DNA from 2 places in the Arthrobacter sp. zg-Y20 genome. Region 2 is predicted to be linked to the other one. Evidence: predicted binding sites of a transcription regulator. Region 2 holds the regulator's gene; the other holds the start of a gene.

Region 1 (15,592 bases), 800 kb from region 2:
GGTGCCCGCTGGCGTGAGTATGCATTTCGGGGAAAACCCGGGGACCCGCGGCGGATGCCGCGCCAGTTCGCGCCCTACCATTTGCGGCTGGACTGGCTGATGTGGTTCCTGGCACTGGGCTCCTACGGGGCCTGGTTCCCGGAGCTGCTGCGGAAGCTGCTGGCCGGTGACCGCCGGACCCTGCGCCTGCTGCGGCGGGACCCGTTCAACGGAGTGCCGCCGCGCTGGATCCGTGCGCGGGTTTACCGGTACCGCTATTCCACCCCGGCTGAACTGCGCGCGGAGGGGGTTTGGTGGGTCCGGGAGCCGGCAGGGACCCTGGTGGATCCGATTGAGGGACCCGGTCCGGCCGGCGCACCCCGTCCCGGGTCTTAGGCGCTGACCTCGGGCTTGGTGATGACCGAGTGGGTCGCGTGGTCGTACAGGAACGTCAACGGTCCGCCGGCGTGCTGCATTTCGATGTTGCCGCCGTCGCGGTGTGCGTCGTGTCCGTAGTTCTCGTCCCAGGAACCGTTGAGGGCAACCTTGTACTCATACGTTCCCTCGGGCAGTTCCACCGTGAGCTTCCACAGTTCATCGTGCCGGTCAAAGGCGAAGCGCAGGTCCGTTCCGGCCGGATCCCAGTCATTGATGCCCAGGGCGGACTGGAAGCCGCCGGCCAGGATCACGGACTCCGGCTGCGGGAAGGACGGTTCGGGGACGGATTCGGGATGCGCACCGTGCTGCTCGGTCGGAACTTCCGGGACGGAAACGGCGTCGCGCAGCGCTTCCTCCACCACGTCCTCCACCACTTCTTCCGCCGGCGACGTCTGGTCGGGGGCGGCGGCAGCAGGAACGGGCTTGCCTTTCAGGGCCGCGGCCAGGTGGGCGGGCTCCGGGAAATCCTTCAGCGCCTGCCGGCCGGCGTTGGTGATGCTCCAGCCGGAGCGGGCTTCCTTGAGGATCCAGCCCGCCTTGACCAGCTTGGTGGTGGCGTTGACCAGGGCCCGTTCACCGCGGGCGGTGCCGCTGGCCAGGGTTTCGGCCTCGCTGCCCGTCAGCGGAACCCGGTCCAGGGCGGCGCCGAGAACCTTGCCCCGGCTGATCTTCCCGGCGGCGGAGGGCTCCTCCGCGGCGAGGATTTCGAGGACCGCGCGCAGCCGGAGGGCAGTATTTTCAACGGTGTCTGAACCCAATGGAATTCCTTCGTAACGTATGTGCCGATAAGCCTGCTGACAGTCATCCACCTTAGCCGGGGGCGCCGGACGCAGGAAGCACCGAGCCCCTAGTGTCGCCCGGCCAGGTCCGTGAGGGCAGTGAAATCGCCCTCATCCAGGGCGGCGTAACCGGCGTACGCGGCCCGCACGGCGTCCTCCACCCGGTCCGTGGTCAGCTGCGGGACCAGGTCGGCGGCCGCGCCCGCGGTCCGGGGATCCCACCCGAGCCCCAGCTCGGCATAGCAGTCGGTCAGCACCCGGCGCAGCGGCGTACCGCTGCCGACCACCAGCACCGTGGAAAACAGCCAGGCCCCGGAAACCACGCGCTGGGCCGTGCCGGCCAGCTTGATCCGCTCCCCCCGGGCTCCTTCGCCGTAGACGCTGAACTCACCCGGGCAATACTCACCCGGGATCGGTCCGACGCCGGCGGTCAGCCCGGTCTTGGCCAGCGCCCCGGCCAGGAGGTCAGCGAACCGGGCGAAGCGGTTCCGGGACCCGGACAGGGCGTCTGCCTCCGGCTCCACATGGTCCAGGATCAGGCAGTCCCGGTGGTAGGCGGCAGCCCGGCCGCCGGCCTTGCGGACCAGGGGTGCGAATCCGTGCCGGCGGGAGGCAGCCTCTGCGGCGGCGAAACCGGGGAGTTTGGCATCACGCTGCCCCAGCGCCACAGTGGGAACCGGGCGGTAGATGCGCAGGGTGGGGCCCAGCTCCCCGCGCCGGACGGCGTCGAGCATCGCCAGCGCAAAGTCCAGGTCCTCTGCAGCTCCGAGGGACCGCTGCTGCCGGACCACCGTCAGGGCGGGCTGCACGTCCTAGGCCCCGCCGAGGGGCCGGACCGTGAGGATCTGCTCGCTGCGGCCGAACGGACCCTGCAGGTCATGCAGGACCGCCGAGGTCAGTCCGATGCCGTCCGCTCCGAACGTGACCCGGGTATCCAGGCCCAGCCATTCGCCGCGCGGTTCACGGTGCAGGTGCAGCTGCAGGTCCACGTTCGGGAACATGTAGCTGTCCCCGCCCGGCGGCACGCGGGTGGAAATGCCGTTGGCGGTGTCAACCATGCCGATCATCTTCACCAGATCCGACGTCGGGGTGCCTTCCACCATTTCGTGCGGGGTGCGCAGCCAGCCCCGTCCGCGGCCGGGCCGGATGCCGGGCAGGGCGCGCATTTCCAGGGATTCGATGAACGCCCCGGGCCAGGCAGTCAGGCTTTCGCGGGAGCCGGCCTCTGCGGGGCCGGGCATGGTCTCGTCTTCGACGGCGGCCACTTCCGGCGTGGTTCCCCGGGCCAGCCGCCACGCGGTGGCGCGTACTGCGGTGCGCCCGTCCGCAACCATCTCGGCCTGCAGGAGTTCAATGGTGCGTCCGGGCCGCAGGACGGTGGTTTTCACTTCGAAGGTCGTGCGCGGAATCAGTCCCAGGATGTCGTAGCTGATGCGCGCCATCCGGAGCTCGGGGCGCGGCTGGAATTCCTCCAGGCAGTGCGCCAGCAGGCCCGAGATAGGTGCCATGTGCTGCTCGTGCGGGTTCCACGCGCCCTGCGTGTGGATGGTGGCCTCATAGACCCCGTTGCCCAGTGAGCGGTAATACGATTCAGCCACGTGCTTTGCTTCTCCCTGCCGGTCCTTATTTGGCCTTCAGGCTACATCAGCACCCCGGCGTGTATGGTTCCGCCGCGTGTCCGGGGACACAATGGCCGGATGGAATACACCCATCTTGGCCGGTCCGGCCTGTCCGTTTCCCGCCTGTGCCTGGGCACCATGAACTTCGGTCCCAAAACCGAAGAGGCGGACGCGCACGCCATCATGGACTCCGCCCGCGACACCGGCATCAATTTCTTCGACACGGCCAACGTGTACGGCTGGGAGCGCAAGGGGTGGACGGAGGAGATCATTGGCCGCTGGTTCGCCAAGGGCGGCGGCCGGCGCGAGGACACGGTCATCGCCACTAAGCTCTATGGGTCCATGAGCGAGCGGCCCAATGACACATTCCTTTCGGCCCTGAACATCCGCCGGGCCCTGGATGCCAGTTTGAAGCGGCTGCAGACGGACTACGTAGACCTCTACCAGTTCCACCACATTGACCGGAACACGCCCTGGGACGAGATCTGGCAGGCCATGGAAGTGGCTGTGGCGCAGGGAAAGATCATCTACAACGGCAGCAGCAACTTCGCCGGCTGGCACATCGCCCGCGCCCAGGAGAACGCCCGACGGCGGAACTTCACCGGGCTGGTCAGCGAACAGTCCATCTACAACCTGATTAACCGGTCCGTGGAGCTGGAAGTAATCCCCGCCGCCCAGCAGTACGGGCTGGGCCTGCTCCCCTGGTCCCCCCTGCAGGGCGGCCTGCTCGGCGGGATCCTGCGGAAGGAGGCCGACGGCGGCGGGCGGCGGGCCGAGGGCAGGGTGCGGGACCTGCTGGAAAAACACCGGGACCAAATCCAGCAGTACGAAGACTTCGCGGCGGAGCTGGAAACTGCACCCGGTGTGCTGGCCCTGGCCTGGCTGCTGCACCAGCCGGCCGTCACCGCACCGCTGGTGGGCCCGCGCACCCAGGAACAGCTCGATGAAGCACTGGTTGCCCTGGACGTCACTTTGGATCAGCACGCCCTTGACCGGTTGGACGGGATCTTCCCGGGCCACCGCACCGCGCCGGAGGACTACGCCTGGTAGCCGCGGTCCGGCTACACTGCTGCGAACCCGGGCAGCGCGAAGCGGGCGCTCGGATCTGCTGACGAACGGATATCGGCGAGGCGGGCCGCGTTGCTGCCGAAATACGCGGCGCCGGGGTCAGTAATCGAGGGATCGAGATAGTTGACATAGGCCCCGGTGCCCCACCACGGCTCCATCGCGGCCCGGGATTCCCGGACGAACACGTCATAGGGGGCCGGGTCCGCTGAGTCCTCGAACGTGGCAGTGTATTGCACCGTGGCGTAGGCATCCCGGTGGGCAAACCCTGTCTCCTCGTGCAGGTCCCGCACGGCTCCACCGAGCGCGTCGAGGGACACTGAGACCTCCCTCGCCCCGGCCAGCTGCTGGCCAAGCATGCACCTCTCCACCAGCGCAGCGGCACCGTTCCGGTCGAGCAGGTCGGTGGGGACATGGGAGGTCGCACTGAACGCTTCCCGCTGCAACAGACCGCCGGCACCTGTGGTGCATTGCTCGGCTGACACACCACCGGCACACCCTGCGAAGGAGAACATCACATCCTGGTACGTCCGGTCCGGTTGGACTGAGTTCACCGTCGGCAGGACGCCGGATCCCTGATGCAGCCCCGCCATATTCGCATCCAGCTCGGACGACGGGCCAATCCATGTTGCCGTCAGCTGGATGGCCGGGCCGGCATGGCGGCCACCGCTGAGGAGTTTCAGCGTGGACCACAGCCGCGGGTCGGCGTCGGGCGCCCACGCCTGCCACGCGAGGATTACGGGAACCGCGTCAGCGAAGGACCATTCAAGGAAGGCGGTGGTAATTGTCGGTGCCGGAACAGTGTCGAAGGTCAGGGACGTGAGGACGCCAACCTGCCCGCCCCCGCCGCGGCAGGCCCAGAGGATGTCCGGGTTCTCATCGGCGCTCGCCGTCATCCGCATACCCTCGGCCGAGACCATTTCAACGGACCGTAAGGCATCTGATGTCAACCCGAAGGCCCGCGTCAGGACCCCCACGCCGCCGCCGAGAGTCAGTCCCGTGATCCCCACCGTTGCGCAGGACCCGGCGGCCAGCGCACGGCCCTGCTGCCCCAGGGCCTCATACACCTGGATAAGCCGGGCACCCGCACCGATGGTTGCGGACCCGTCCGCGGCGACGCTGATGGCCGACAGCGCCCGCACATCGATGACGAGGGCTGAATCACCGCTTGAATGACCGGCATAACTGTGTCCTCCGGACCGCAGGGCCAGCGGCACCCCGGAGGCATTGGCGAACATGACGCCCTCGGCCACATCGTCTGCCGACGCCGCCGAAAGCACCGCCAGCGGCTCCGCACCGTCAAACCGCGGATTTTCCACCTGCCGCGCCGATGTAAACGCTTCGTCACCCGGCATGGACAGTTGTCCCTGCAGGCGTGAACGCAGGCCTTCCCAATCCGGCGGGCCCGCCGGGGATGCGGTCCCGGACGGTGAGGCTGCAGTTGACGCAGGTGGCGGGGAAGCCGGCGCCATACACGCGCCCAGACCGGCAGCCGCGATTCCCCCGACGGAGGCAATAAGCAGGTTTCTCCGCGTCATCTTCACCATGCGCACACCCTACGCCCCGGCAGGCACCGGCATGTCGAGGCCTTTCATTCGCTGGCAATCCCGCCGCCGAAGCCGCACCCGCCTTTCAGGCGCTCGCGGGCTCGATCAGGGCCGGTCCGTCATTGCGCACGGAGTTCACATCCGTGGACACCACGCGCGGTGTCAGAGTCGGCTCGGGGACGGCGTCGAGCAGCTGTGCGACGTCGGCGCCCTCGGTCAGGCGCGGGTCCAGCCAGTCCGTGTACAGGTCCGGCGGAATGATCAGGGGTGTGCGGTCATGGATGTGGCCCAGCGCATCGGCGGCTTTAGTGGTGATGATGGTGACGCTGAGCAGCCACTTGTGCTCATGGTCTTCAGGCAGGGCGGGGTCAGGCCAGAATTCGTAGAGGCCGGCGAAAGCCAGCGGATCCCGCTTCTCCGAATACAGGTAGGTTGGGATTTTCCCCTCGGCGGACTTCTCCCACTCGTAATAGCCGTCCGCCGGCACCAGGGCCCGCCGCTTGACCGCGGCCTTGCGGAAGGCCGGCTTTTCCAGAATGGTTTCCCGGCGGGCGTTGATCATCCGGGAGCCTATCTTCGGGTCCTTCGCCCAGACCGGCACCAGGCCCCACTTGGCGGTGGCCAGCCGCCGCACGGGCTCCTCGCTGGCGAAACGCTCCGTGACAATGCGCACGTCGTCGGTGGGCGCCACATTCCAGGACGGCTGTACGTCAGGGCCCACTGTCTGTTCGACGGCGAAGGCCGAGACCAGGTCCGACGTCGCCCTTGCCATTACGTAGCGTCCACACATGGCACCCATTGTGCACCATTCGTGCCGCCGTTTCCCGGGCGGCGCCGGTTATCCCTACTCGAACATATGTTCTATTTTTAAAGCATGAACCAAGAAGCCGTGCTGCGGCTCGCCGCAAGGTATGCCCGGAGGGCGGAGCCGATCGGCCTGACCCCGGAAGAGCTGGACTTCGAGCACAATCCGGTCACCACGTCAGTGCCCGGTGTACCCGTGTGGGCCTGGATCCGCTTTCCGGGAGCGGCGGAGCAGGTCAAGGGTGAGGCCTGCAGCTGGTCCGCCAGGGCCGTGCAGGTGCTGTGGGAGGATGCCGGGGTGCGCCGCTCCACCTGGGTCTGGGCCTCGGCGGTGACCCGGCGGAAGAACAACAGCCGCAAGGAAGCCCTGGGTGAGCACACGGCCCCGGACCGGAACGGGTGACCCGGTTGCCTTGAACGCGGCACAGCGCCCTAGAGCTGGCTGAACGAGGCGGTGGCCGGGTCCGCGCCGATCCGGCTGCCGGCATCCAGTCCGTCCAGCGTGTCCAGTTCCTCCTGCGTCAGGTCCAGGTCCACTGCGGCCAGGTTTTCCCGCAGCCGGCCGGGATTCGCCGATTTCGGGATGACGATCCGCCCCGAGCCGAGGTGCCAGGCGAGCACCACCTGCGCCGGCGTCGTGCCGTATTTGTCTGCGAGCGCCGCCACCTCGGCATCCGCCAGGGCAGCACCCTGTCCCAGCGGACTGTAGGCTTCCACCGCAATGCCGCGCGCAACCGTGTCGGCGGCGAGCGCAGCCTGCCGGAACCCCGGATGCAGTTCAATCTGGTTGACGGCGGGCAGCACCTGGCTCTGGTCTGCCAGGGCGTCCAGATGCTCGGGCAGGAAGTTGGAGACGCCGATCGCCCGCATGTAGCCGTCACGGTAGAGCCCTTCCAGCTCCTTCCACGCCTGCACGAACATCCCCTGCGAGGGCACCGGCCAGTGGATCAGGTACAGATCCACGGTGTCCAGCTTCAGGGCCCGCCGGCTGTCCATGAACGCAGCCCGCGCCCTGCCCTGGTCCCCGTTGCGCAGCTTGGTGGTTACGAAGATCTCTGCACGCGGGATGCCGGAAGCCGCGATGGCCGCCCCCACCCCTGCCTCGTTGCCGTAGGCCGCCGCGGTGTCGATGTGGCGGTACCCGGCAGCCAGGGCGTCTTCCACAATTTCCTGCGTCTGTTCCGGCGGAACCTGGAATACGCCGAATCCCAGCTGCGGAATCCGCACTGAGTTGCTCAGGGTCAGCTCGGGAACGCTCGAACTCGGGCTCTCGGTCATGGTGGTACCTCTCCTTGATGCCGTCCCCGGGGCTGAATTGCCCTACGCTGGGGTGCAGTTGCGGGCCGGGCACCTCCACCTAAGCCCGGCTCCCTCCCCCAGTCAAGGAAAATCCGGACAGGAAGTGAACCATCCCGTGGCACTGAATCTGCTGTTCATTGGCGGTACCGGCGTGATCAGTTCGGCCGCCGTCGCCCGCGCCGCGGCCCTCGGGCACCGGGTGAGCGTGCTGAACCGCGGCGTTTCCGCGGCGCGGCCGGTACCGGCCGGCGTCGAGGTGCTCCCGGCCGACGTCCGCGACGTTTCCGCAGTCCGGCAGGCGCTGGGAAGCCGGGAGTTCGACGCCGTGGCGGACTTTCTGTCTTTCACCGCCGGGCATGTGCGCGATGCCGTGGAACTGTACCGCGGGCGGACCGGCCAGTACGTGTTCATCAGTTCCGCTTCGGCCTACCAGAAGCCGCCGGCCCGGCTCCCGGTGCTGGAATCCACGCCGCTGCGCAATCCGTTCTGGCAGTATTCCCGGGACAAGATCGCCGCCGAGGACGTGCTGGTCCAGGCCTACCGCAGCGAAGCTTTCCCGGCCACGATTGTGCGTCCGTCGCATACCTATGACGCCACCAAAGTGCCGCTGCTGGGGCGCTGGACCGACATTCACCGGATGCGGGCCGGACTGCCGGTGCTGGTGCACGGAGACGGGACGGCCCTCTGGACCCTGACGCACAGCAGGGACTTTGCCCTGGCCTTCGTGGGACTGCTTGGGCGACCGGCCGCACTGGGGGAAAGCTACACGGTCACCTCGGACGAATTCCTCCCCTGGGACGCCGTATACCGGATGCTCGGGGCGGCAGCGGGGGTTCCCGACCCGGTCCTGGTGCACGTGGCCTCCGAGACCATTGCCGCCCATGATCCGGTCCGCGGACCCGGGCTGCTGGGAGACAAGAGCCATTCGGCCGTCTTCGACAACAGCAAGATCAAGTCCCTGGTGCCCGGCTACCGGGCGGAGATTCCCTTCTCCGAGGGGGCCCGCGAAATTGTCCGCTGGTACGACGCCCACCCCCGGGAACAGGAACCGGACCCCGGCTGGATGGAACTCAGCGACCGCTTGGCTGCCTGGGCGCTCGCGTAACAGCGGGGTTCGGCGCGTGTGGCGCCCCGTTTCCGCCGCAGCGGGCTGTTAGAGTGCGACCATCGTCACAGCACCGGACCCGGTGCCGTGACGGAAGATTCCAGTCATCCTTCGGACAGGTCTGGGGGGAACTTTTTGAAAGGGCAGCATGTCGGAAAATAAGCAGTATCCCGGTAACGATCAGGGAGCCGAGACGGGGGCACCGGCAGCGGACGGGCAGTACAGCTACCCGCAGAGTGCCCCGGAGCCGGCTCAGCAGCCCCAGGCATCCGGACAGCAGTCCACTCCCGCCCCGGCCGGAGAGCCCAGCGCCCAGCAGTACCCGCCGTACGCCCAGCCGGGCAACGGGCAGGACCAGTTCGGGCAGGCTCCGGGCTACCCGCAGGGGCAGTACCCCCAGGGACAGCAGTACCCCCAGGGGCAGTACGGGCAGGCACAGTACCCGCAGGGGCAGTACCCGCAGGCACAGCAGTATCCCCAGGCTCAGTACCCGCAGGGGCAGTACGGGCAGTACCCGCAGGGCTACGATCAGCGGAAGTCACGCCTGGTGGCCGGCCTGCTGGGTATTTTCCTGGGCAGCCTGGGCATTCACCGTTTCTACCTGGGCCACACCGGGCTTGGTGTAGCGCAGATCGCCGTAACCCTGGTCACCTTCGGATTCGGCAGCCTTTGGGGCTTCATCGAGGGCATCATGATCCTCTGCAATGCCGCGTCGTTCCGCACGGACGCCAAGGGCGTACCGCTTAAGGAGTAGGCGGGAGCTGCTGCTGGGGCACCTCGGGCTGCATATTGCGGCGGTACCGGTGTTCCAGCAGCAGGCGCGCTCCGTTGACCACGAGCGTTTCCACCGGAACCCCCTGTTCCTCGGCCAGTTCCTCCAGTTCCCGTCCCAGCTTTTTCGGGATCTGCAGCTCAATGATCATGGCTTAAATCGTATAGCGGCTCCGGCGCCTCTTCTGACGCGCGGCCCGTCGGATGCGTCACCTGCCCTTCGGCCGTAGGTATTGCGGCTTCCTGCGGTGCTAGGCTGGGATTCGAAAGTTTGTTCTAGTTGATCACCTCAGAGGGGCGCAGGCATGGCGGTGTTTTCAGCAGACCGTTCCCGCAGGACAGCGCCGCCGGCGGAGGCCGACGCTGCCGCTGCCTCCGGCTTTCCGAGCCCGGCCCGTGACTACTTCGACGGCCGCATTGACCTCAACCGGCACCTGATCCGCGACCCCACCTCCACCTATGTGGTGCGGGTCGAGGGCGACTCCATGGCCGGCACCGGCATCTGCAACGGCGACGAATTGATCGTGGACCGCTCGCTCACCCCGCGGGACGGCGCCGTCGTGGTGGCCGTGGTCAACGGAGAACTGGCCGTGCGGCGCCTGCTGCTGGACGGGAACAAAATCCTCCTGCGGGCCGAAACGCCCGGTTACCCCGATATTGAAGTGTCCGAGCCGTCGGAGCTTTCGGTGTGGGGCGTTGTGACCCGGTGCCTGCACCATGTCTGATCCGCCAGCCGCGGCGGTCCGGCCAACTCCTGTCGCCGCCGGCTCCGGCACCCGGATTGCCCTGGTGGACGTCAACAGCTTCTACGTTTCCTGCGAGCGCGCCTTCGATCCGAAGCTGGCCGGAGTGCCCGTAGTGGTGCTGTCCAACAACGACGGCTGCGTAGTGGCCCGCTCGGATGAGGCGAAGGCACTGGGCATCAAGACCGGCACTCCCTGGTTCAAGCTGGCCGAGTCCGCCCCGCAGGTGGGCCTGATCCAGCGCTCCAGCAACTACGAGCTGTACGGGGACCTCAGCTCACGGGTGATGGAACTGCTGGGCCGCTATGCCCTGTGGCAGGAGGTCTACTCCATTGACGAGTCCTTCCTGGGCCTGGCCGGCACCCCGGCCGAACTCAACGCCCAGGGCGCGGCCATCCGCACCGCCGTCGCCCGGCACACCGGCCTGCCCGTTTGCGTAGGCATCGGCAGCACCAAGACCCTGGCGAAGTTCGCCAACCGGATCGCCAAGCAGAACCGGCACCTGCAGGGGGTCTGCAACCTGGACACCATGGACCCTGCGGTGGTGGACACCATCATGTCCCGGGTGCCGGTGACCGGGCTGTGGGGTGTGGGATCGCGGCTGGGGACGCGGCTGGCGGCGCTGGGCATCGAGTCCGTGGCGGATCTGCGGGCGGCGGACCCGGCGATGATCCGGCGGAAGTTCTCGGTCATCCTGCAGCGCACGGTGCTGGAGCTCAACGGCACCTCCTGCATTCCGCTCGACGACGAGCGCGCCGACCGCAAACAGCTGATCTATTCCCGCAGCTTCTCCACTCCCGTCACCACACTTACCGAGATGCGGCAGGTTATGAGCATCTACGCCCAGCAGGCCGCAGCCCGGCTGGCGCGGGAAGGCCAGCAGGCCAGCGTGCTCACCGCGTATGCGGGCACGTCACACTTCAGCGAGCGCGCGTCGTCGTTCCCCTCGGCCACCGTGCGGCTGCCGGCGCCGACGGCGGATCCGGTGATCCTGAGCCGGGCGGCGGTAGGTGCCCTGGAGGCCCAGGTCATTGAAGGCGTCTCCTACACCAAGGCCGGCGTGATGCTCAGCGGGCTCGAGGCCGCCGGGGCACAGCCGCTTTTCGATGAGTTCGTCTCCGACCAGGAACGCCGCAACCTGGGTGACCTGCTGGGCCGGGTTACGGACAAATACGGGGCTGCGAGCATCGGCCTGGGCCTGGCCGGAATGGCGACGGCGAAACCCGAGTGGACCATGTCCCGCAAGTACTCCTCCCCGCGGTACACCACCGAGTGGAGCGAACTGCCGGTGGTTCGGGCACTATGAGCGGATACTCGGAACTGCAGGCAGCAACAGGTAGTCTCCGCCGCTGACGCACGCTCCCCGCCGGTTTACGCTCTATCCTGCAATTGTCTGTCGCGCAATCACCTGTCTCGTAGTCACTTGTCTCATAGCCATCCCGGGGGTTCGCATGGATGTTTTCTGGCCCGGCGCCGTCATCGGCCCGGTTCTCGTTGTACTGTGCCTGGTCGGTATACGGAAGCGGGAGGCGCTCGCCGAGGCCATATATTTCAGCCAGGAAGCGCTTTACGGGACAAAGTGGGCCAACCGGTCCATGGGCGATCCCAAGACGCGGCCAGCCCTGCTGCTAGCGCCCCTCATCGGCGGCACCGTCATGGGGGCTGCGTTCTTTGTCCTCTCGCTCACCGGGGTCCTTGAGATAGACAGCACGGAGAACCCCCCTCCGCCGCCGGGCTTTGTGCTCATGGCACTCACCGGAGCCGGGTTCGGCTTAGCGGCGGCCGTATACCTGTTCACCCGCAAGGGCCGGAAGCCCTCCCGGAAGCTGCTCTGGGCACTGACCCTCACCGGAATGGCGTTTATGGCCGGTGCAGCCGCCTTCCTCCGCTGACTGTTCCACTGGCTCCGGTGAGCCCGGCGTCGTCCTTTCGTGGGACGCTGGTTATATGGACCTGGTCGTGTCGCCCGCGCTGACGATTCCCGCCGCGGAGCTTAACTGGCGGTTTTCCCGTTCCTCCGGGCCCGGGGGCCAGCACGTCAATACCTCGGACAGCCGCGTTGAGCTGTGGTGGAATGTTGCCGAGTCGGCGGTGCTGACGGAAGAGCAGCGCGGGATGCTGCTCCGGCGCCTGAAGAACCGGCTGGTTGCCGGCGTACTGACCGTGACGGCGTCGGAACAGCGCTCGCAGCTGCGCAACCGCGAGACGGCCCTGGCCAAACTCGCCGCCCTCGTCGCAGACGGTTTGGCACCCGCACCGCCCACGCGCCGCAAGACCAAGCCCACCCGGGGCTCGAATTACCGGCGCCTGGATGCCAAGAAACAGCGGTCAGCCACCAAGCAGCAGCGGCAGCGCCCGCCGCGGGACTAACGCAACGGCTGGTCCCAGGCCAGGTCCGCGCTGCCGTAGGGCGGCGGGACCCAGGGATACTCGAGCTGGACACCGCCGATCAGCAGCGGCGGCGGAACATAGGTCAACTCACCGTATGAGCTGGCTCCGCGGCGCAGGGCCGGTTCGGGCAGCGCCGATGCTTTGGTCCCGGGCGGCGGGCCGGGCAGGCGCCGCAGTTCCTGGGCGGTCCGGGCCAGCGACAGGTGCGCCGCACCGGCAATGCCGCGCGACCGTGCCGCGACCAGGGCGACGGCGGCGGCGGACATTCCCAGCCCGGTGGCGTAGTCCAGCGCCTGGACCGGCAGCGCGCCGGGCCGCCACGCGCCGTCGTTCCCCGTGCTGCCGTATAGGTGCGCAATGCCGGTGGCCGCCTGCACAATGCTGTCGAAGCCACGCCGCTCCGTCCACGGGCCCCGGTCGCCCCAGGCATCCAGGGAAACTAGGGCCAGGTGCGGATAGTCCGTCCGCAGCGAGACCGGGTCCAGGCCCAGCCGGGCCAAGGAGCCGCCGCGGTAGGCGGTGAGCACGACGTCGGCCTCCGCGAGCAGGGCGCGCAGCCGCGGCTGGACGTCCGGGTCGGCGAGGTCGGCCACCACGCTGCGCTTGGCGAACCCGGTGTCCACGTACTGGTCCGCCAGCTCCGGGAGCGCCGGAGGATCCACGCGCAGCACGTCGGCACCGAGGGCGCCCAGGATGCGGCTGCCGGAAGGGCCGGCGATGACCCGGGTCAGATCCAGCACCCGCAGGCCCGACAACAACCCGTCGCCGGCAGGCTTCGGGGCGGATCCGGGACGGGCATCTCGCAATTCCAACCGCAGCCATGGTTCAGCTGCCACGGCCTGGCCGGCCGCGGACGCACCCCATTGCTCCGGCGTCCGCACCGCCGTCGCCAGCCCGCCGCGGGCCGTCACGGCTTCCTCCACCTCCGCGGCTGTGCGGCTGCGTACGGCGTCGTCCACCTGTTCCGGCCGCTGCACGTCGAGGGCGGCACGCAGGGCGGCCTCGTGGTGGGGATAGTTGGCGTGCAGGCGGACCCAGCCGTCGGCGGTTCGGCGGAACCCGGACAGCGGCGCGAACCCCTGGATCGGCTTGTCGTTGATCCGCAGATGCGCAAACGAGGCAAACGCCGCCGCGACGCAGTCAGAAGTGAAACCGATGCCGGTACGTCGTCCGGTGGATTCCGCGTAGGAGGCCACTGCCGTGGCGAGCATCTGCACTGAGCCCAGTGCCAGCCCTTCAACATCCAGTGGCCCTGCCCACCACCAGCGCGGGCCGGTCCAGGGGGCGGTCCCCACGTTTTCGGCCAGCAACGGAGAAAGGCTTTGAACCAAGGGCGGGACGGGAATTTCCACAGAGGCGGCCATACCGGAATTATGCGCGTGGGAGCCGATTGCCGCCAGCAGTTGATATCCCGCGGGTATGGATCTCCATGGCTCGAATAATGCAGCCCCTTGTCATCCGGCCGGCATATCCCTATTCTCACTGAGTGTGCCGGAGGTAATCATTGCGGCCCGCTTTTAACGTTTAGTTCTGGGGGGGGACAGAATGAGCGACGCAATTGAATATGACATAGATGTTGCGGGCGTCCGCGGCACGCTCCGCGTGGTGCAGGGCCAGTTGGCGGATATCTCGGTTGCCGATATTCGTGCAGCTGCTAACGCGGTGGAAAATAGTCTTGGTGCCAGCAAAACCCTGTCAGCCTTCACCCGGTATGCCGATGAAGTGTTGGTTGGAGACTCCGAGGCAACCCTGACGCGCATCCGCAACGCCGTCGGCGGTGTGGACGCTGCCATGGCCGAATACGTCTCAGCCGACAACACCATGACGGATCAGGCCCGGCGGGCAGTCGTGGGCCTGCCGATGCGGGCCCCGGTTCAGCATGCCAGGCCCGGCCGGCTGGTTGCACAATGATGCTTGACGTGGATTTGAGCGGCACCGAGGGGCTTCCCGATCCGGAGGCTGTCATGGCCGCAGCATCTGGATTGGCCGGCGCCGGGGACACCTTTGCCACCGGCGTGGAGGATCTCCATGGCGGCTGGTCCGGAGGCATGGCCCAGTATTACAAAGCGCCTGAACAGGAACAGGTCTGCACCCTGTTGGGGCACCCGAAAGACACGGCCAAAGCGCTGCGGGACAGCACGGCGTCGGCGGCCCAGGCACTCAAGTCCTTCGCCGAAGGTGCCCTGGATATCGTTGCCCGGAGGGCCGCGCTGGTTGCTGAGTTGGAGAGCTACGGACAAACCGGCGGGCCGGCGTTCGACCCGACCACCGACCGGCCGGTATTCCAGCACCGGGCCAATGTCCTGGCAGACGATTACAGGGCACTCGATGACCGCTGCGTCAACGCGCTCAACGCCCTTCACCGAAACACCACAAGCACCTTCGCCTCCTACGGCCCACCGGATCCTGCTGCCGCGGTTAACGCAGCGACGGCTGTATACAACACGCTGACCCAAGGCAGAAGCACTGACCCCCAGCGGGATCTGACCCGGCTCTTGCGCAGCATGGACCTCATGACGCCCGAAGAGATTGCCGCTTTCAAAGCAGACAATCCCGGCTGGGCACTGGTCGCCGCCCCGGTGGGCCTGGACCCTTCGGCAAATAAGGACCTGTGGGCGTCCCTTAGGCACCCGGAAATTGTGATCGCCGCTTTGCCCCTGTTGGCAGGCAATTTGGAGGGCGTCCCCTATTCGGACAGGGCTAAAGGCAACCAGTTGGCATTGCAGGCAGCTGCCGCGCAGGACGGCCTGACGCAGGAGCAGGAAACCGCCTTTAAGAACCTCGCCGAGTCACTTGAATCACCCAGCCCTGAAACGAACGGGCAGCGGCACCTCCTTGCGTTTGACCCTTCGGTCATACCGCCGCTGGCAATGGTTTCCATCGGCAACGTGGATGAGGCCGATTATGTGACAGTGAATGTTCCCGGTATGGACGCCACCACCGAGCGGATGACGGACTGGACCGACGCTGCCCAGAGCCTTTACGACGCCCAGGAAAAGATCGATGGCAACTCCAGCCACGCAGTCATCGCGTGGATGAACTACACCACTCC
Region 2 (15,592 bases):
GACGGCGCCCCTGCACCGCGGCCGGGCGACCTCGTCACCGTCCCGGTCACCGCTGCCGCCGCCTTCCACCTGATTTCCGATCCCGCCACAGCCGCCGACTATTCGCTGCGCCGGTCCCGCGCCGGAGATGCCTGGGACCGTTCGCAGGCCGAATCCTGCGGCGTGCCGGCCGCACCGGCCGGCACCCGCACGGGTGTTTCGCTGGGCATGCCCGCGCTGCCCCCGCGTTCCTAAGGGCGCTGCAGCATGAACCCTGCACCTGAGCGTCCGGTGATTGCCGTCGTCGGGCCTACCGGATCCGGCAAGTCGGACCTCGGCGTAAACCTTGCCCTGGAACTGGGCGGGGAAGTCATCAACGCGGATTCCATGCAGTTCTACCGCGGCATGGACATCGGCACGGCGAAGATCCCGGTTGCCGAACGCCGCGGCGTTCCGCACCACCTGCTGGACATCATGGACGTTACCGAAGAGGCCAGCGTCTCGGCGTTCCAGACCCGGGCCAGGGCACTGGTCGAGGACATCCGGGGCAGGGGCATGTTCCCCATCCTCGTGGGCGGTTCGGGGCTGTACATGCGGGCCGCGCTGGACGTACTGGAATTCCCCGGCACCGACCCCGCTGTCCGCGCGGCACTTGAAGCCGAACTGGAAACCGCCGGGCTGCCCGCGCTGATGGCCCGCCTGCGGGCCGCGGACCCGGTCTCGGCAGAACGGATTTCAGATGCCCGCCGCGTCGTGCGGGCCCTTGAAGTCCTCGAACTGACGGGACGGCCGTTCAGCTCCTTTATGCCCGTCCGCCAGTACTTCCAGCCTGCCGTGCAGATCGGCCTGGAGGTGGACCGTCCCGTGCTGCACCAGCGCCTGGCCGGCCGTGTTGACGCCATGGTGGAACAGGGCCTGCTCGAGGAAGTACGGCGGCTGGAACCGGCCGGACTGCGGACCGGCCGTACCGCCTCGCGTGCGTTGGGCTACGCCCAGTTCCTTGCGGTCCTGGACGGGAAGTCCTCGGTGCCTGAGGCCGCGGAGGCCACCGTTGTTGCCACCCGGCAGTTCGCCCGCCGCCAGCTGACCTGGTTCCGCGCCGACCCGCGCATCACTTGGCTGGGCTTTGACGATCCCGCCCTGGTTACCCGAGCGGCCGACGCCGTCCGTGCCGCCGTGCGGCCCAGTATCCTTGAAGGGTGACCAACACTTCTGCTTCGACGGCATCTGCCGCGTCCCTGCCCGCCTCCGGCCTGCCCGCTGCCGTTGCCGGCCTGCCCTTCGCCAAGGGCCACGGCACCGGCAATGACTTTGTGCTGCTGGCCGATACGGACGGATCCCATGACCTGGCTGCCGCAGACGTGGCAGCTGTATGTGACCGGCACCGCGGAATAGGTGCGGACGGATTCATCCGCGCCGTCCGCTCCGAGTACGTCCCCGAAGGCCGTGCACTGCTGCAGAACGCACCGGAAGCCGAATGGTTCATGGACTACCGGAACGGAGACGGAAGCGTTTCCGAAATGTGCGGCAACGGTGTGCGGGTCTTTGTGCATTTCCTGCTTGAAGAGCACCTGGTGGAACTGGGAGAGGGTGAAAGCCTGGTTATCGGCACCCGGGCCGGGCTGAAGACCGTCACCCGCACGCCCGGAGGCTACGCGGTGGACATGGGCCCGTGGGAGTTCATCTACCCGGACCACGCTGCCGCCAAGTCCATGGACACCGTGGTGAACGCCGGGGGCCTGGAAGTGCCCCGTCCCGGGCTGTCGGTCAGCATGGGCAACCCGCACACGGTGGTTGCCCTGGCCGAGCTGGACGAACTGGCCGCAACCAATCTCACCACCGCGCCGTCGGTGCAGCCCGAACCCTCCAACGGAACGAATGTCGAGTTCGTTGTCCCGGCCGAGCCGCTCGTGGAGGACGGGGTGGGACTGGTGACCATGCGTGTGCACGAGCGCGGCGTGGGGGAGACCCTGTCCTGCGGTACCGGCGCCTGCGCCGCCGCCGTCGCCACGCGTTTCTGGGCCGGTGCCGGTGCGCCCGATGCGTGGGCCGTGACGGTGCCCGGCGGCGTCGTCGGCGTCCGGTTCCTGACCGGTCCCGAAGGCCGCGAACACGTCGAACTCAGCGGACCGGCCGTGCTGGTGGCCCGCGGCATCCTGCTGTAGGAGAAGGCCCGGGCTAGGAGTGCGCGCGTTCCACCTTCAGGATCCGGAAGGACTTGGCGGTGCTGTGGCGGGACACCGCAAAGCCGGCGGGCAGTTCTTCGGTCAGCCAGCGCTGCAGCGAATCCGATCCGAGGTTCTTCTGGACCACCAGCCACGCGGTGCCGCCCGGAGCCAAGCGTGGCAGCCAGAGCAGCAGCAGGGCGTGCAGTTCATCCTTGCCGATGCGGATGGGCGGGTTGGACCAGATGGCGTCAAAGCGCAGCTCCGGATCCACGTCCTCGGGCCGGGCAGCACTAACGTTGGTGCATCCCAGCGAAGCGGCGTTGTCGCGGGTCAGGGCAAGGGAGCGCTCGTTGACGTCCACGGCGTAAACCTGTGCGGCGGGGGACTTCAGCGCCAGGGTGAGGGCCACCGGGCCCCAACCGCAGCCGATGTCCAGGAGATTACCGGTTGCGGGCGGGGCGGGAACTTCGTCCAGCAGTACTGCGGTGCCCTTGTCGATGCCGTCCGGGCTGAAGATGCCGCCGGCGGTCTGGAGCGTCCGTTCGGAGCCGTTGAGCGTGACGCGCAGCGGCCGTCGGACCTCGGGTCCGGACGGTGTGGAAGAGAAATAGTGGTCTGAACCCATAACAGTCCAGATTAGCCGGAACCCGGGCGCGGACAGGAATTTAAGCGGTGCCTGCGGGGTTGGAACAGGTGGAAGTCGGGACAGGAATCCATTGCGCAGACGGTCGGTCTCGCCGGAGAATGTCAGTTCACTGGCCTACCATGTTAAGTACGTTCTCATAAGGAGATTATGACCATCAACAACTCCCGTTCCATGGGTTCCGTCAACGGTGCCGGCTCCGCTTCGGAGCTCAGCGCTTCGGACATCCAAGGGGTCATCGACCGGATCCTTGCGAAGGACAGCGCAGTTGAAGCCAAAACGGTGGAGACCAAGCCGCTGACCCGCACCGGAGTCAACAACGGACGCGCCCAGGCGCTGTCCGACAACACTGAGCATTCCGTCCACGACGGCGAGCAGCAGGACCTCGAGGAGCGGCGCGCGCTGCGCCGCGTCGCCGGCCTGTCCACCGAACTCGAAGACGTCACCGAGGTTGAGTACCGCCAGCTGCGTCTGGAACGGGTTGTCCTCGCGGGACTGTGGAGCGAAGGCACCGCAGAAGATGCCGAAAACTCCCTGAAGGAACTGGCCGCGCTGGCGGAGACCGCCGGATCGGAAGTCCTGGACGGAATCATCCAGCGCCGCCTCAAGCCGGATCCCGGCACCTTCCTCGGCTCCGGCAAGGCCCAGGAACTGAAGGACATTGTCACGGCGACCGGCGCTGACACAGTGATCGTGGACAGCGAGCTCGCTCCGTCCCAGCGCCGCGGACTGGAAGACATTGTCAAGGTCAAGGTCATTGACCGTACGGCCCTGATCCTGGACATCTTTGCCCAGCACGCCAAGTCCCGTGAAGGTAAGGCCCAGGTTGAGCTCGCGCAGCTGGAATACCTCCTCCCGCGCCTGCGCGGCTGGGGTGAATCCATGTCCCGCCAGGCCGGCGGCCAGGTGGGCAGCGCCAGCGCGGGCATGGGCTCGCGCGGTCCCGGTGAAACCAAGATCGAGCTGGACCGCCGGAAGATCCGCACCCGCATGGCCAAGCTGCGTCGCGAAATTGCGGGCATGAAGCCGGCGCGGGAGACCAAGCGTGCCAACCGGCAGCGCAACGCCGTGCCCTCGGTAGCCATTGCCGGCTATACAAATGCCGGCAAATCCTCCCTGCTGAACCGGCTCACCGACGCCGGCGTGCTGGTGGAGAACGCCCTGTTCGCCACCTTGGATCCCACCATCCGCAAGGCACAGACGGAAGACGGGATCGGTTACACGCTGGCGGACACGGTCGGCTTTGTCCGTTCCCTGCCCACGCAGCTAGTGGAGGCCTTCCGCTCCACACTGGAAGAAGTAGCGGACGCAGACCTGATCCTGCACGTAGTTGATGCCTCGCACCCGGACCCGGAAGGCCAGATTGCGGCCGTCCGCACCGTCCTTGCCGAGGTGGACGCCCGCAAGGTGCCTGAGATCATTGTGCTGAACAAGGCCGACGCCGCGGATCCGTTTGTCCTGGAACGGCTGCGCCAGCGCGAAAGCCGGTATGTGGTGGTTTCGGCCCGCACGGGCGAAGGCATCCCGGAGCTGCTCCAGGCGATCTCCGAAGGCATTCCGCGCCCGGGAGTGGAGCTGGAACTGCTGGTGCCGTATGAGCGCGGCGAGATTGTGTCCCGGCTCCACCAGCAGGACGCAGAGATCCTGTCCACGGACCATGTGGAGACCGGTACCCGGCTGCACGTGAAGGTCCGTGAAGGGCTCGCTGCAGAGCTGGAGCCGTTCGTAACCCATGGGTAGGAAGACGCAGCAGGTGCCGGAGCAGGTACTGGAGCTGCTGGACACGGCGGTCACGTCCATGGGCGGACAGAACCGGCCGGGCCAGCACGAGATGGCCCGGCAGGTGGCCGAGGCGATCGAGTCCGGCGAGCACCTGCTGGTCCAGGCCGGCACCGGCACCGGCAAGTCATTGGCGTACCTGGTTCCGCTGATTGCCCATGCCCTCGACAGCGACAAGCCTGCCCTGGTCTCCACGGCCACCCTGGCCCTGCAGTCCCAGATTGTGGGCCGGGACTTGCCGCGCCTGCTGAAGACCCTGGCGCCCAAGCTGCCCCGGGAAGTGGATGTCGCCCTGCTCAAGGGCCGCAGTAACTACGTCTGCGTCCACAAGACCGGCGGCGGGTTCCCCGAGGAAGACGAGGCGGGAACGCTGTTTATGCACGAGCAGGCGGTGTCCCACCCAGCGCCCGCCGGGGGACCCACCTCGGCACTGGGGCGCGACGTCGTCCGCCTGCAGGAGTGGGCACAGGAAACAGAAACCGGGGACCGCGACGAACTGCTGCCAGGTGTCAGCGACCGGGCCTGGCGCCAAGTCTCCGTGACCTCCATGGAGTGCCTCGGGGCGCAGAAGTGTCCCGTGGCGGAACTGTGCTTCAGCGAGCAGGCCCGGGCCAAAGCGGCCGTGGCGGACCTTGTCATCACCAACCACGCCATGCTGGCCATCGCCGCCTTTGAGGGTCTGGCCGTGCTGCCCGATTACGACGTGGTGGTCATTGACGAGGCCCACGAGCTGCAGGACCGCGTCACCGGCGCCGTCACCGGACAGCTGTCCGGGACCGTTATCTCCGCAGCCGTGTCCGCAGCCCGCAAACACACTTCCGCCGCCCTGGAGCCGCTGGCCGCTGCCGGCCGCGCGTTCGACCAGGTCTTCGCACCGGTCCCGTCCGGTCTGCTGGCCGCGGGACTGTCCGAGGACCAGGAGATGGTCCTGGGGCACGTACGCGACTCGGCCCGCACAGCGCTGTCAGATTCCAAGCCCGACGGCGAGAACGTGGACGGCGGGCGCCAGATGGCCCGTTCCCGGCTCATGGCCGTGCAGGAAATGTGCGACCGCATTCTTGATGCCGGCAACTCCGGTGAAGTGGTCTGGGCATCGCGCCCCAGCACGTTCTCTCCCGGTGCCGGATACACGGCGCCCGAAGAAGACTCACCGCCCACCATCAACGTGGCCCCACTGTCGGTGGCCGGCCGGCTGCGCGAAGGGCTCTTCGACGGTCACACCGTGGTCCTGACCTCCGCCACCCTGGCCATCGGAGCAGAATTCGGTCCGGTGGCCGGCGCCCTGGGACTCCTGGGCAGCGGTGCCCCGAAATGGAACGGCACCGACGTCGGCAGTCCCTTTGACTACCCCCGGCAGGGTGTCCTCTACGTAGCCAAGGACCTGCCTAAACCGGGGCGGGGGACATCCCCGGAGCAACTGGACGAGATTGAGGCGCTGATCAAGGCCTCCGGCGGCGGCGCACTGGGTCTGTTCTCTTCCCGGCGTGCAGCCGAGGAAGCGGCTGATGCCCTGCGCACACGGGTGGACTTCCCGATCCTGTGCCAGGGCGAGTCCACCATGTCCGCATTGGTACAGCAGTTCGCCGATGACGACGCGACCTGCCTCTTCGGAACCATGTCCCTGTGGCAGGGCGTGGATGTCCCTGGTGCCTCGTGCCGGCTGGTCATCATGGACCGGATTCCGTTCCCGCGTCCCGATGATCCGCTGATGACGGCCCGCACCCGTGCGGTGGCCAAGGCAGGCGGCAACGGCTTTATGAGTGTTTCGGCAACCCACGCCGCCGTCCGGCTGGCGCAGGGCGCTGGCCGGCTGATCCGGGCCTCCGGTGATAAGGGGGTGGTGGCCGTCCTGGACTCCCGGCTCGCCACCGCCCGTTACGGCAGCTTCCTGAGGGCTGCCCTGCCCCCGTTCTGGTCCACCACGGACCGCGGCGTGGTGCTGCAGGCCCTTGAACGCCTCTCAGCTCAGCCCGCAGGCACCCGGACCTAGGCCGGGCCCCGTCCAGGGGGAAGCGCGAGGCAGGAACGCAGCAGCGCCGTCGGCAGGGAGCCGGCGGCGCTGTACTTATGGGCGCTGTTTTTGGTGCGTGCGGCCCTAGAGAGAACGCATGACCGATACGACCTTGCCCATGATGGTGGCTTCGTCGCCGAGGATGGGCTCATAGCGGGTGTTCTGCGGCAGCAGCCAGGTGTGGCCGTTGCGCTGGCGGAAGGTCTTGACCGTCGCTTCGTCCTCCAGCAGGGCGGCAACAATATCGCCGTTCTCTGCCGTGGGCTGGCGCCGCACCACCACCCAGTCTCCGTCGCAAATGGCAGCGTCCACCATCGAGTCGCCGGACACGCGGAGCATAAACAGGTCGCCGTGGCCAACAAGCTGGCGCGGCAGGGGAATGACTTCCTCCACCTGCTGATCCGCCAGGATGGGCCCGCCGGCCGCAATGCGTCCCACGAGCGGAACCATGGCCGTGTCGATCGCGGTGGTGAGGTCGAAGACATGTGAGCTGCCGGCGCCGGATGCTGCCCCCGCCGTGGACCCTGAGCCGGTTTCCGCCGCTGAACCGTCCGGCGAACCGGATGCGCTGCGGCGGGTTGAAGGCGCGTCGCGAAGCAGCAGGGGGACCAGGATTTCCATGGCCCGGGGCCGTTTAGGATCCCGGCGGATGTACCCCAGCTTTTCCAGCTGGCTCAGCTGGTGGGTAACGCTCGAGAGGCTGGCCAGACCGACGATGTCTCCGATTTCCCGCATAGAGGGCGGGTAGCCGTTGGTACTGACCGAGCGCTGGATGGTCTCGAGGATCTTAGTCTGCCGGGCGGTGAGGCCCTTGGTGCGCACTGCCGGAGCGGGCGCGGCAGGGGCGGGGGTGCTGCCATTGGTAACACGGGCCACGTCGGCTTCCCTTCACGGTAGGCCCGCGGATGCGGACCCGATGGCTTCTTCTTTATGTGCCGGCCGTGCCTGCGGTGCTGGCCGTACCGTTTTGTCGCTTTTCCCGGTTTCCCGGGCGTCCCGGTTTCCCGGTTTTCTCAGTTTTGTCAGTGCCGGGTGATTAGTTGGTATCACCGCTTTCCCGACAGGTTCAACGCTAAGGGAGCGCGGCAAGTTTTTCAAACATATATTCGAGCGAGTCTCGACAATGTTCGTAGATAAGTGCTAGAAATGTTCGAGTACAACTTAGAACGTATGTTCGAGTATGGTCCTGTGACACCTCGCAGGATCCACCAGATGTTCGAATGCAGTTTCTAAGCCCCGCGCAATACCCGGTCCTGCCGGGGATTGTCCGGACGGCGCGGGAGCTGCTCATCGGACCGGAAAGGTATTGACATGTCAGTACACGTACTTCCCAACGCTTCGGTGCGTCCCAGTGCCCCGGCCGGCGCCTCCGCTGCCGCGCGCAGCCAGGCACCGCTGCGCCTCACCCGCCGCGGACGGCTCGTCCTGGTGGGCGCACCCCTGATGTTCTCCACCGCTGCACTTCTGGTCTTTGCGGGTTTCTTCACCGCCCCTGCCATGGCCACCGGGAACTCACCGGAAACTACACGCACCCTGCAGGTATCCGTTTCCACCGGCGACTCACTGTGGTCCCTCGCCACCGAATACGCACCGGAGCGGGATCCCCGGGACGTCGTTGCGGACATCGTGGAACTGAACAACCTGGAAAACGCCACGGTCCCGGCCGGCCGGCAGCTCTACATCCCCGTCGCCTCCTAGCCCGGAACTTCATGCCGGGACACCGGATTCCGCGCCGGGTGCCGCAGCGCCTTAAGCTGTACGGGTGAGTGAACAGCTGGAAAACCTGAACCGACTTCCCCTGCGGGAAGACCTCCGCGGCCTGAGCCCGTACGGAGCTCCGCAGCTGGATGTGCCGATCCTGCTGAACGTCAATGAAAACACCCACGGGCTGCCCCGGCATGTAAGGGAAGCGATCGTTACCGAGGTCCAGGCGGCAGTTGCCGGCCTGAACCGGTACCCGGACCGCGAGTTCACCCAGCTGCGGGAAAACCTGGCCGCCTATCTCGGCCACGGCCTCACCGCTGAAAACATCTGGGCCGGCAACGGCTCCAACGAAGTCCTGCAGCACATCATGCAGGCCTTCGGGGGCCCCGGCCGGAAGGCCATGAGCTTCCCGCCCACCTACTCCATGTACCCGCTGCTCGCCAGCGGCACGGGAACCGCCTATGTCACCGGCACAAGGGAAGCCGACTTCACCCTGGACCCGCAGTCCGTGGCGGAGCAGGTCCGGGCACAGGCGCCTACCATCATCATTCTCTGCACCCCGAACAACCCCACCGGCACCGCCCTGGGACTGGACGCCATCGAGGCGGCCTACGATGCCGGCGCCGCCTCCAACGCAGTTGTCGTGGTGGACGAGGCCTACGCGGAGTTCTCCCACACGGAAACCCCCAGCGCCCTGCAGCTGCTGCCCGGACGCGAGCGGCTGATCGTCTCCCGGACCATGTCCAAGGCTTTCGCCCTGGCCGGGGCCCGGATCGGCTACCTGGCCGCAGCGCCGCAGATCGCCGACGCCCTGCGCCTGGTCCGGCTGCCGTACCACCTCTCCGCCATTACCCAGGCCACGGCCAACGCAGCCCTGACGCACGCCGATGCCCTCCTGTCCAACGTTGAGGACATCAAGGCCCAGCGCGACAGGATCGTCCGGGAACTCACCATTATGGGACTGGCCCCGGCGCCGTCGGACGCCAACTTTGTCCTGTTCGGCGGGATGGAGAACCCGCGGGCCGTCTGGGAAGGGCTGCTGGAAGCCGGTGTCCTGGTCCGTGACATCGGCATTGAGGGGCACCTGCGGGTAACCGCCGGTACCGAAGCGGAAACCACGGCGTTCCTGACCCGGCTGCAGGAACTGCTCGCCGCCTGAGCCGCCCGTCCGTCGGTGCATCCACCTCCCGGCCCCCGGTTCCAGTTCCGGGTGTTGCCCGCTTCGGGACTAAACTGATGACCTGCCGGGGCTTTGCCTATTGCTTCGGCTCCAACCTTCGCGAAGGAACCTCATGACTGTGGAGACCGCCACCGGACGCACCGCCCGCCTTGAGCGGACCACCAGCGAATCGTCCGTCGTCGTCGAACTCGATCTGGACGGCACGGGCCGCGCGGATATCAGCACCTCGGTGCCGTTCTACGACCACATGCTGACCGCGCTGGCCAAGCACTCACTGATGGATCTCACCGTCCGGGCCACGGGGGACACCCACATCGATGTCCACCACACGGTGGAGGACATCGCCATCAGCATCGGCGAGGCGCTGAAGACCGCCCTCGGCACCAAGGCCGGCATCCGCCGTTTCGGCGAAGCCACCGTTCCGCTGGATGAAGCACTGGCGCAGGCTGTCGTCGATATCTCCGGCCGCCCCTATTTGGTGCACTCCGGGGAGCCTGCTGGCCAGGAATACCACCTGATCGGCGGGCATTTCACCGGATCCCTGACGCGGCATGTCTTCGAAGCGATCACGCTCCACGCCCAGATCTGCCTGCACATGCGCGTGCTGTCCGGACGGGATCCGCACCACATTGTCGAGGCCCAGTTCAAGGCCTTCGCCCGCGCCCTGCGCGCGGCGGTTGAATCCGATCCGCGCGTTGAGGGCATCCCCTCCACGAAGGGAGCACTGTGAGTCCCCGCAACGTCACCGTCCTGGACTACGGTTCGGGCAACATCCGCTCCGCCGTGCGCGCCCTTGAGCACGCCGGCGCCAACGTCACGCTTAGCGCCAAGCCGGATGACGTCCTGAACGCCGACGGGCTCGTGGTCCCCGGCGTCGGCGCGTTCGCCGCCGTGATGCAGGGCCTCAAGGACGTGGATGCCCTCCGCATGATCGGCCGCCGCGTGGCCGGCGGCCGCCCGGTGCTGGGTATCTGCGTAGGCCTGCAGGTGCTCTTTGATGAGGGCGTGGAGCACGGGGTCCGGACCAAGGGGATGGGCGAGTGGCCCGGCGTGGTTGAACGGCTCGCGGCCGACGTCGTGCCGCACATGGGCTGGAACACCGTAAAGCCCCCGGCCGGTTCGGCCCTCTTCGACGGTATCGAGGACGAGCGGTTCTACTTCGTGCACAGCTACGGCGTGCAGAAGTGGGACTTCGACGTCACCCAGCCGGCCATGCGACCGCCCCAGGTCACCTGGGCGGACCACGGCGGCCCGTTTATTGCCGCGGTGGAGAACGGTGCGTTGTCGGCTACCCAGTTCCACCCGGAGAAGTCCGGCGACGCCGGCGCAGCACTGCTGAACAACTGGCTTAAGACGCTGGGCTGAGCGCTATGTGGAGCATTCTTCTGATGGGCCTGGCCGGTCTCCTCATTGGCGGCGCGGTGTCTTTCCGCAGCCAGGGCATGTCCAAAATCATTGTCATCAGCTTCTGGGTCCTGGCCGGAATGGCCCTGCTGGGCGCCTACCTGCTGACCCTCGACCTTTCCTGACCCCACCACCGAAAGCACAAGAGATGCCCTTCAGCGAAACACCCGTCCTAGAACTGCTGCCCGCCGTGGATGTGGCCGACGGACAGGCCGTGCGCCTGGTCCAGGGTGAAGCCGGCAGCGAGACCAGCTACGGCGATCCGCTGGAGGCGGCCCTGGCCTGGCAGAACGACGGCGCCGAGTGGGTCCACCTGGTGGACCTGGACGCCGCGTTTGGCCGCGGCTCGAACCTTGACCTGCTCAGCCGCGTGGTGAAGTCCCTCGATATCAAAGTGGAGCTTTCCGGCGGCATCCGTGACGACGAGTCGCTGGACAAGGCGTTGGAGCTCGGCGCAGAACGCGTGAACCTGGGCACTGCGGCACTGGAGAACCCGGAATGGACCGCCAGCGCGATTGCCCGCTACGGGCAGGCAATCGCCGTGGGCCTGGACGTGCGCGGAACCACCCTGGCGGCCCGCGGCTGGACCAAGGAGGGCGGCGACCTGTGGGAGGTGCTCGCCCGGCTCGAAGAGGCCGGTTGCCCCCGCTACGTAGTCACCGATGTCACCAAGGACGGCACCCTGCGCGGACCGAACGTGGACCTGCTGCGGGAAGTGCTCAAACGCACCGACCGTCCGGTGGTGGCTTCCGGCGGAATTTCCAGCCTGGACGACCTCGCCGCCCTGCGCGAGCTGGTTCCGCTGGGGCTGGAAGGAACCATTGTGGGCAAGGCCCTCTATGCCGGCGCCTTCACGCTGCCCCAGGCCTTCGACGTCGCCGGACACCCGGCCCGCTGACCATGGCATCGCGCGAACTCCCGGGCCACATTGCCGCCGCCCTGGCAGGGGCCGGCGGTCCCGCGGACTCTGCCGGCCGGTCCTGGTCCGGACGGGACCTGACCGGCGACGGGAATCCGCTGCATAACTTTGACAGCGACGACGGTCGGGCCGACGCCGGCTACGTCGCCGCCGTCGCGCGCCTCGTTGCCGGGACCGGCAGCGAACCCGAGGTTGTGGCCGCCCTGGCCACCGCCCGCGTGTTCGTGCCCATCGTCGCCGTGCTGGGGGAGGAAGCCGAATCCGACCACGGCCTGACTGCCGACAAACAGGCCGACATGGCGCTCGTGTCGCTGACGGCGCCGGACGGGCGGAAGGCGCTGCCGGTGTTCACCTCGGTGGACGCCTTGGAAAAGTGGCATCCGGAAGCACGGCCCGTGGCCGTTTACACACCACGCGCCGCACTGTCCGCCGTTTCCGAGGATGCGCAGCTGCTGGTCATCGATCCCGGCGCCGATTTCACTTTTGTGGTGCGCCGGCCGGCCATGTGGGCGCTGGCCCAGCAGCGGGAATGGGTGCCCTCCTACGCCGACGCGGAACTGGTGGACTTTGCCCGGGCCGCCGCGGAAGCGGACCCGCGGATCCTGGGCATTACCCTCCAGCAGGGCCAGGGCACCGCGTCACGTACAGCCGCCGGTGAGCCGGTGGGCGGGGGAGGCGCCGGTCCTGAGCTTACAATGGTCGTTCAGCTTGCGCCCGGACTTGGTCCGCAGGACGTCTCTGCCCTGATGGCAGTCCTGCAGGAGCGCCTGACTGCCAACCCCGAGTTTGTTGAGCGTGTGGATTCACTGGATCTGTTGACCACGCGCTGACCCGTCAGGCGTAGCCCGCCAGAAGAGAACCGCCGTGAATTTTGGCCTGTACCGCGAGATGCTGCGGATTGCCCCCATCCGCCGACTTTTGCTGGTGGGAATGGTGGCGAGGTTCCCGCATTCCGCCGCAGGCGTGCTGCTGACGCTGCACGTGGTGAACACCATGGACAAGGGCTACGCGGCAGCCGGCGCGGTGGCCGCGGTGGTGACCATCGGCATTGCCGTGGGTGCGCCGTGGCGCGGGCGACGCGTGGATACCGTGGGGGTGCGCCGGGCGCTGATCCCGTCAGTGATCGCCGAGGCAACCATCTGGAGCATCGCGCCGCACGCCAGTTTCGAGTGGCTGCTGGTACTCGCGCTGATCGGCGGCGTCTTTACCCTGCCGGTCTTCAGCGTGGTGCGGCAGTCCCTGGGCGTGCTGGCCACCGGCGAGCAGCGGCGCACAGCCTTCGCCCTGGATTCAATTGCCACCGAGCTCGTCTTTATGGTGGGTCCTGCCCTCGGAGCCGTCATCGCCACACAGATCTCCTCCGTGGTGGGCCTCACCGCGGTAGGTCTGTCCGCTGCGGTGTCCGGACTGCTGCTCATCTGGTTCAACCCGCCAACGCGGACTGCCGAACCGAAGGACGCCGTGACCGCCGTCGACGAGCAGGAGGCCGCGGCCTCCGCCGTCATCAACGTCGCACCCGCAAATGTGCAGGATGCTCCCATGGAGCTCACCGGAGCCGGCCTCCCCGGCGGACCGCAGAACCTCCTTACCCGGCTGGGCAGGGGACTGGCCGGCAACTTCGGCTGGCTAACCGCCAGTGTGGCCGTGGTGTTCGCCGTTGCCGTGGGTGCCGGGCTGCTGCTCTCCAGCACCGACGTCGGGATTGTGGCCCTCGTGGAAGCCGGCGGCAACCCGTCCGAGGTCGGCATTGTGTTTGTGGCCTGGTGCGCTGCCTCGGCCGTGGGCGGCGTCGTGTACGGCGCCATGAACAAGCGGATTTCGCCCATGGTGCTCCTGCTGGCCATGGCGGTGCTGACCATGCCGATGGGGTTGGCGACCGGCACCCTCAGCCTCGCATTGCTCTCCATTCCGGCCGGGTTGCTCTGCGCGCCCGTGCTGTCCTCGGCATCCGAACGGGTCGCGGACCTGGTGTCCGAGGACCGTCGAGGGGAAGCCATGGGCTGGTACGGTTCGGCGATGACCGCCGGAACCGCACTGGGCGCGCCGGTGGCCGGACTGGCCATCGACGTGATCGGTCCGTGGGCCGGTTTCCTGATGGCGGGCGGCGCGGCCGGGGTGCTTGTCCTGGTGACGCTCTCGGTTCGCCGGCTCGTTCGCCGGCCGGCCGCCCTCTAGCGAAGACAAAAAGACCCGGAGCGCCTGCCGCAGGGGCAGGCGCTCCGGGTCTGTAGCGGTAGCCGGGCCTCTAGCTGACGGGGCCGGTGAACTTCTCGCCCGGACCCTTGCCGGGGGCGTCCTGAATGACGGATGCTTCCCGGAAAGCCAGCTGCAGCGAACGCAGGCCGTCGCGCAACGGCCCGGCGTGCTGGCTGCCGATCTCGGGGGCTGCGGCGGTAACGAAGCCGGCCAGGGCGGTGATCAGCTTGCGTGCTTCGTCCAGGTCCTTCAGCTCTTCGGCGTCGTCGCCTTCAGCCAGGCCGCACTTAACGGCGGCGGCGCTCATCAGGTGGACGGCAGCGGTGGTGATGACCTCGATGGCCGGCACCTCGGCAATGTCGCGCATCTGCTCGGCGACTTCCTGCTGCGCTGCAGCGGCGGATTCGGTCTCTGCGGGTGTTCCCGGGAAGGAGTGGCGGGTTGCCTCGCCTGCCGGATTGCTCTGTGGGGTACTCATACTGGTAAGCTTGTCACAGACCGACTGGTTGTCGTTACTTTCAATGCCCCTTGCGGGCAGGATGAAAATCACACTTTCCTCCTGAAGGCGGCGTCACCGGTATGCAAGCGGAGACCCCTCCCACCCGCGTCAGCCTGACTGCCATTGTGGCGGCAGAGTTGCCGGGTTCAGGTCGGCCCCGGCGGGCCAGCAGCACGGATATTCCGCGCCTGCCAGCACTGCCGGGAGCTAACTGCCTTACGGGCAGTTGATGCCGACCCCTCACGGGCCTTCGATTGCGCTTGCAATTGGAGGCCTTCTTCATTTGCAGGCGGTAGCCGTTTTGAAGAACACAGGAGCTGCAACATTAGCGAGCCAAGAATCAATGATCGAATCCGCGTCCCTGAGGTGCGGCTGGTAGGTCCGGCAGGTGAGCAGGTAGGAGTTGTCCGTATTGAGGACGCGCTTCGACTGGCTGCTGAGTCGGACCTGGATCTTGTTGAGGTAGCACCGCAGGCGAAGCCGCCGGTGTGCAAACTAATGGACTTCGGCAAGTACAAGTACGAAGCCGCCGTCAAGGCACGTGAAGCACGGAAGAACCAGACGAACACCGTTCTGAAGGAAATCCGCTTCCGCCTGAAGATCGACACCCACGACTACGAGACCAAGCGCGGCCACGCCATGCGCTTCCTCGCCGCCGGGGACAAGGTCAAGGCCATGATCCAGTTCCGCGGCCGTGAGCAGCAGCGTCCTGAAATGGGTATGCGGCTGCTGAACAAGTTCGCTGAGGATGTAGCCGAGGTGGGTGTGGTTGAGTCCACGCCGCGCATCGACGGCCGCAACATGGTGATGGTCATCGGTCCGCTGAAGAACAAGGCTGAGGCCAAGGCCGAAGCCCGCCGCGCAACGCAGCGGGCAGATGCCAAGGCTGCTAACGAGGCGATCAAGAACGGCGAGGCACCTGCTCGGGTGGATACCTCGGCGGACAAGGCTCCCATGACGCAGAGCCTGGCGGATCTGCTGCCGGACGGCCTGCGTTTGGGTTCCTCCGCTGCCGAAGCCGATAAGGCCCGTGCAGAGCAGGAACAGGCAGAGAAGGAACAGGCCGCAAAGCGGGCCAAGGCTGCGGCTGCTGAAAAGGCCGCAACCGAA

Evidence for each region. Region 2 encodes LexA, which represses DNA repair genes until DNA is damaged. Its sites were predicted from a motif close to TCGAACANNTGTTCGA; they were not measured.
Region 1: a site for LexA is predicted at 9,670-9,685, ahead of QNO06_RS10335 (LexA family protein). Genes of this name have one in related genera too.

The regions. Positions count from the first base shown of each region.
Region 1 covers NZ_CP126241.1:2,147,364-2,162,955, forward strand. Annotated here, with positions in the region: gene QNO06_RS10275 (lipase maturation factor family protein) at 1-375, shown strand, start outside; gene QNO06_RS10280 (pullulanase X25 domain-containing protein) at 372-1,175, opposite strand; gene QNO06_RS10285 (lipoate--protein ligase family protein) at 1,265-2,005, opposite strand; gene QNO06_RS10290 (thioesterase family protein) at 2,009-2,794, opposite strand; gene QNO06_RS10295 (aldo/keto reductase) at 2,894-3,865, shown strand; gene QNO06_RS10300 (FAD-binding oxidoreductase) at 3,877-5,235, opposite strand; gene QNO06_RS10305 (SOS response-associated peptidase) at 5,513-6,217, opposite strand; gene QNO06_RS10310 (hypothetical protein) at 6,302-6,634, shown strand; gene QNO06_RS10315 (aldo/keto reductase) at 6,664-7,509, opposite strand; gene QNO06_RS10320 (NAD-dependent epimerase/dehydratase family protein) at 7,646-8,635, shown strand; gene QNO06_RS10325 (TM2 domain-containing protein) at 8,784-9,389, shown strand; gene QNO06_RS10330 (hypothetical protein) at 9,379-9,558, opposite strand; gene QNO06_RS10335 (LexA family protein) at 9,712-10,131, shown strand; gene QNO06_RS10340 (Y-family DNA polymerase) at 10,124-11,455, shown strand; gene QNO06_RS10345 (hypothetical protein) at 11,601-12,041, shown strand; gene arfB (alternative ribosome rescue aminoacyl-tRNA hydrolase ArfB) at 12,097-12,519, shown strand; gene QNO06_RS10355 (CoA transferase) at 12,516-13,904, opposite strand; gene QNO06_RS10360 (DUF6507 family protein) at 14,086-14,451, shown strand; gene QNO06_RS10365 (alpha/beta hydrolase) at 14,505-15,592, shown strand, end outside.
Region 2 covers NZ_CP126241.1:1,351,012-1,366,603, forward strand. Annotated here, with positions in the region: gene miaB (tRNA (N6-isopentenyl adenosine(37)-C2)-methylthiotransferase MiaB) at 1-234, shown strand, start outside; gene miaA (tRNA (adenosine(37)-N6)-dimethylallyltransferase MiaA) at 247-1,182, shown strand; gene dapF (diaminopimelate epimerase) at 1,218-2,144, shown strand; gene QNO06_RS06530 (class I SAM-dependent methyltransferase) at 2,158-2,772, opposite strand; gene hflX (GTPase HflX) at 2,965-4,530, shown strand; gene QNO06_RS06540 (ATP-dependent DNA helicase) at 4,523-6,559, shown strand; gene lexA (transcriptional repressor LexA) at 6,665-7,456, opposite strand; gene QNO06_RS06550 (LysM peptidoglycan-binding domain-containing protein) at 7,892-8,278, shown strand; gene QNO06_RS06555 (histidinol-phosphate transaminase) at 8,343-9,443, shown strand; gene hisB (imidazoleglycerol-phosphate dehydratase HisB) at 9,577-10,194, shown strand; gene hisH (imidazole glycerol phosphate synthase subunit HisH) at 10,191-10,829, shown strand; gene QNO06_RS06570 (CG2302 family histidine operon protein) at 10,835-10,993, shown strand; gene priA (bifunctional 1-(5-phosphoribosyl)-5-((5-phosphoribosylamino)methylideneamino)imidazole-4-carboxamide isomerase/phosphoribosylanthranilate isomerase PriA) at 11,017-11,766, shown strand; gene QNO06_RS06580 (SseB family protein) at 11,769-12,617, shown strand; gene QNO06_RS06585 (MFS transporter) at 12,652-13,962, shown strand; gene QNO06_RS06590 (DUF1844 domain-containing protein) at 14,033-14,461, opposite strand; gene infC (translation initiation factor IF-3) at 14,849-15,592, shown strand, end outside.